2 regions of the Streptomyces sp. SM18 genome follow, and region 1 is predicted to be linked to the other one. Evidence: riboswitches for the same ligand, from Rfam matches in the RefSeq annotation. Region 1 holds a riboswitch; the other holds the start of a gene.
The links. Region 1 has a riboswitch for cobalamin ahead of B9S64_RS08635 (prenyltransferase/squalene oxidase repeat-containing protein). Riboswitches for the same ligand answer to the same signal wherever they lie in the genome.

Region 1 (2,385 bases):
GTCCCAGCAGCGCCCAGGAGCGGGCGTAGAGCTTCCAGCCCCGCTTGGCGAAGGTGCGGAAGACCGCCTCCCCCTCGGCGTGGCTGGAGACGATCTCCCAGTCGTGCGAGCGCAGCCGCTCCTCCGTGCCCTCGAAACCGGCGGCTGCCACGTCCTCGGGCACCTGCCCGGACCAGGGCACGACGCACGCCCGCCAGCCGCCCTCCGGCAGACCGTCCAGGGACGTGTCACCCTCCGGGAGCCCGGCCGCCGTGGTGTAGGCGGATATCTCCCCGGCCACCGTCTCCCCGGTGAACGGGGCGGGCGGCACCCGCGAGGGTTTCGCCGCGCCCGCCTCCTGCCCGAGGAGCCCGCAGCCGGAGGCCACGCTCATGAACCCACTCACGGCGACGGTCACGGCCGCCGTTCTTCCTCTGCGCACAGGTGCTTCCCGCCCGGTCTCGACCCGCTCCACGGGCACCGCCCGTGTGATTTCCGCCGGAGTGTCGCATGTGCCCTGACCTGCTGTGAAGCCCCCACCCATGGTTCGCCGCCACGGACCGCCGGGTACGGCGGCAGGGGGCCGGCCCGCGCTCACACCGCCCCCGGTAGAGTGAGCGGGTCGTCCTCATGCCCGTACGGGGGGAAGCCGGTGCGAATCCGGCACTGACCCGCAGCCGTGTCCTCCCCCCGCCGGGTGGCCAGTCGGAATGCCCCGCACGTCAGCGTGACCGGCTCGTGCCACCGGAACCCCGGTGGGCGGCACCGTCGAGGTACACGGGGCCGGAGCCCGGCGCCATCCGTGCGCCCGTGCCCGGCCCTCGCAGGAGAGGCCCACCCAAGCCATGACCGTACGCCGCCGCGCGGCAGCGCTCGCGATCACCGCCGTGCTCGGTGCGGCCACCGCCCCCACCGCGGTCGCCGCCCCGTCCCCCTCCCCGTCCACCGACCTGCCCGCAGGCCTGTACGGCACCAAGGACCCGACCTACGACGGCGTGTGGCGCCAGTCGATGGCCTTCCTGGCCCAGCGGATCGAGCTGGTCACCCCCGCCACCGAGTCGGTGAACTGGCTCGTGGGCCAACAGTGCGACAGCGGCGCCTTCGCCGCCTACCGGGACGCCTCCCGCCCCTGCGACGCCGAGACGCTGGCCGACACCAACGCCACCGGGGCCGCGATCCAGGCGCTGATGGAGCTGGGCACCAACCGCCCGGCCGTGGACAACGGGGTCAGCTGGCTGAAGTCCGTCCAGAACGAGGACGGCGGCTGGGGCTACAACCCCGGCAGCCCCAGCGACGCCAACTCCACCGCCGTGGTGATCGGTGCCCTGGCCAGGGCCGGGGTGCCGCTGGCCGACCTCACCACCGCCGACGGCAAGACGCCGTACACGGCGCTCCAGTCGTTCGCCCTGCCGTGCGGCGGCGAGGACGGCGGGGCGTTCGCCTACCAGCCGGACAAGGACGGCACGCTCACCGCCAACGCGGACGCCACCGCCGCCGCGGTGCTCGGCGCGATGGGCAAGGGCATGGCGACGGGCAACTCCAACGCCGTCAAGGACCCCGTCTGCCACAAGGGCACCGGCCTCACCCCCGAGCAGTCCGCGCAGAACGGCGCCTTCTACCTGGCCGGAGCGCTCGCCGGGTCGGGCCACCTGGACACCCCGCCGATGCCCGGCGCCGAGGACTCCGACCCACAGCCCGACTTCGGCAACACCGCCGACGCGGTCGTCGCGCTGGCCGCGTCCGGCCACAAGGACAAGGCGGCGAAGGCGGTCGCCTACCTGGAGAAGAACGCCCAGGGCTGGGCGAAGGAGGGCGGCCCGGCCGCCACCGCCCAACTGGTGCTCGCCGCCCACGCGACCGGCACCGACGCCCGTGACTTCGGCGGCGTGGACCTCGTACGGCAGCTCAACGCGACGGGCCCCGCGCCCGCCGCCACCGCCGTGCCGTCCCCGACCGCGACCGACTCCACGCCGAAGAACACCAGCAGCGGCGACGGCGGACTCGGCGTCTGGTGGCTCGTCGGCATCGGACTCGCCTTCGGGGCGGGCATCGGCTTCCTGCTGAGCGGACGCCGGAAGAACCAGCAGCTGTGAGGCACCCGCGCGGCACGGCCGTGCTGCTCCTCCTGGTCGCCGCGGCCCTGACCGTGCTCGGCGCCGGGAACGCGCAGGCGGCCGGATACCGCTACTGGTCCTTCTGGGAGGGCGACACCGGCACCACCTGGACGTACGCCACCCAGGGGCCCTCCCTGGTCCGGCCCGACGACGGCACCGTGCAGGGGTTCCGTTTCGCGGTCAGCGAGGACTCCCAGGACGCCGCCCGGCCGCGCCGCGCCCCGGACTTCGCCGCGATCTGCGCGGGCACCCCGGCGCAGGACGGCCGCAAGCGGGTCGCGCTGGTCATCGA
Region 2 (2,385 bases), 5.5 Mb from region 1:
TGGAAGGGGTCACCCGGTCGAAGAGGGAGGCTCCGGCGAAGAACCCGTTCTCATGACCCGGCAGGACGAAGTCCCTCCCGTCCACGACGAGTTCGGCGCCCTCTTCGACTCCGAGGCCGACGTAGGAGCGGACCCGGTCGACGGCGTCCGGGCCGATCAGGGGGCCGAAGTCGGCGTCGGGGTCGTCGCCGCGCCCGATCCGCAGGGTGCCGATGCGCTCCTTGAGCCGGGCCACGAGGGCGTCGGCGGTGTCCTCGCCGACCGGGACCGCGACGGAGATCGCCATGCAGCGCTCGCCGGCCGAGCCGTACCCGGCGCCGATCAGGGCGTCCACCGCCTGGTCCAGGTCGGCGTCCGGCATCACGATCATGTGGTTCTTCGCCCCGCCGAAGCACTGGGCGCGCTTGCCGTGGGCGGCGGCCGTGGCGTAGACGTGCGCCGCGACCGGTGTCGAGCCGACGAAGCCGAGGGCCGCCACCCGCGGGTCTTCCAGGAGGGTGTCGACGGCCTCGCGGGCCCCGTTGACCACGTTCAGGACGCCGGGCGGCAGGCCCGCCTCCAGGAAGAGTTCGGCGAGCCGCAGCGGAACCGACGGGTCGCGCTCGGACGGCTTGAGGATGAAGGCGTTGCCGCAGGCGAGTGCGGGTGCGGCCTTCCACAGGGGGATCATCGCCGGGAAGTTGAACGGGGTGATGCCGGCGACCACGCCGAGCGGGGCGCGAAGCGAGTGGACGTCGATGCCGGTGCCGGCGTTGTCGGTGAACTCGCCCTTGAGCAGGTGCGGGATCCCCGCCGCGAACTCGACCACCTCCAGACCACGCTGGATGTCACCGTGTGCGTCGGCGACCGTCTTGCCGTGCTCGGCAGACAGCAGCCGGGCCAGCGCGTCCTTCTCGCCCTCGACGAGCTGGAGGAACCGCGTCAGGACGCGGGCGCGCCGCTGCGGGTTCCACCCGCCCCACTCGCGTTGGGCGCGGACGGCGTCGGCGACGGCCGCCTCCGTCTCGGTGCGGTCGGCGAGGGGCACGAGGGCCTGGATCTCGCCGGTGTTCGGGTCGTACACCTCGCCGTGGGCCCCCGAGGTTCCCGGGGTGTGCTTGCCGCCGATGAAGTGGGTCAACTCGCGCACGGAGGCGCGTTCCTGCTCGCGGACCATGACTGCCTGCTCTCGTCAGGAGGGATCCGGGGACGGCGCGCCGAGCCCGCACACGTACGCGGGTGGCGTACGGGCGCCGGGGGGCGCGAGATCGCATAGGGCCGAAGTCCCGTCAGACGGCGGGCTCACCAGGGTCGTGGGTACACACCTGTGCCATGCGTGTCAGCTCCATCCTCGTGGACAACACGGAACGTCCCGCGGCCGGTATCCTGACTCCCGGATCAGCGTGCGCCGTCCGCCTTCCCGACATCCTGCTCGTCAGTGGCGTCCTGCTCGACGGCGTACTCCCCGGTCACAGTGGCGGGACCGTGCCGGAATCACACCGGCTTCCCTGCACCGCGGGCCTTGTACCCGCCACTCTATAGTTGGACGTCCTAGTAAATCCAGCACCCGTGTCAGGGTCCGTCAGGTCAGCCGGACGGGGCCGTACCGCGGCAGGTGCCGGAGCTTGTCCTACGCGTCGCCGCCCGGCTCCCCGGGTGTCACCGGTGCCGTCGGTCCGGTCCCCGCGTCCGCGAGCCGCAGCAGGTACGTGTCCATGATCCAGCCGTGCCGGCTCCGCGCCTCGGCCCGCAACCGCCTGATCCGGTCCGCCACGTCCCGCAGCGGTCCCGCGACCAGCAGTTCGTCGGGCGTACCGAGGTACGCCCCCCAGTAGATCCAGACGCCCTCCCCCTCGATCCGGGAGAACGACTCGTGTGCGTCGAGCATGACGACGATGTCGCCGTCGTCGTTCTGGCCGACGTCGAAGAGCCGCCGGGCGGGAGTGATGTGCACCGGCCGGCCGACCTGGTTGAGGGGGATGCGGTGCCGGGCGGCGAGCGAGGAGACGCTGCTGATGCCGGGAACGACCTCGACGTCCGGCGAGACGGTGCCACGCGCCTCGATGTCGGCCAGGATGCCGAGCGTGCTGTCGTACAGGGACGGGTCGCCCCACACGAGGAAGGCACCGGTCTCCTCGGCCGTCATCTCGTCACGCAGCATGGCCTCGAAGAGGTCCGCGCGACGGGTACGCCAGTCGTCGACGGCCAGGGTGTAGTCACCGCGCCCCATCGGGCGCCTGTCCCGGCTCGGGTCGTCGGTCTCCACGACGCGGTAGGGCATCCGCGCGTGCTCGTCCAGCATGCGGAGCCGCAGGTCCGTGAGTGACGCCTTCTCGGGCCCCTTCCCGACGACGAAGAAGACGTCGGTGCGCCGCATGGCCTTCACCGCGGCGAGGGTCAGGTGGT

Region 2: another riboswitch for cobalamin. It lies ahead of B9S64_RS32775 (CoA-acylating methylmalonate-semialdehyde dehydrogenase); the one in region 1 lies ahead of B9S64_RS08635 (prenyltransferase/squalene oxidase repeat-containing protein).

The regions. Positions count from the first base shown of each region.
Region 1 covers NZ_CP029342.1:1,942,753-1,945,137, forward strand. The annotation lists gene B9S64_RS08630 (hypothetical protein) at 1-397, opposite strand, end outside; cobalamin riboswitch at 594-716, shown strand; gene B9S64_RS08635 (prenyltransferase/squalene oxidase repeat-containing protein) at 825-2,072, shown strand; gene B9S64_RS08640 (SCO2322 family protein) at 2,069-2,385, shown strand, end outside.
Region 2 covers NZ_CP029342.1:7,409,594-7,411,978, reverse strand. The annotation lists gene B9S64_RS32775 (CoA-acylating methylmalonate-semialdehyde dehydrogenase) at 1-1,156, opposite strand, end outside; cobalamin riboswitch at 1,338-1,519, opposite strand; gene cobF (precorrin-6A synthase (deacetylating)) at 1,610-2,385, opposite strand, start outside.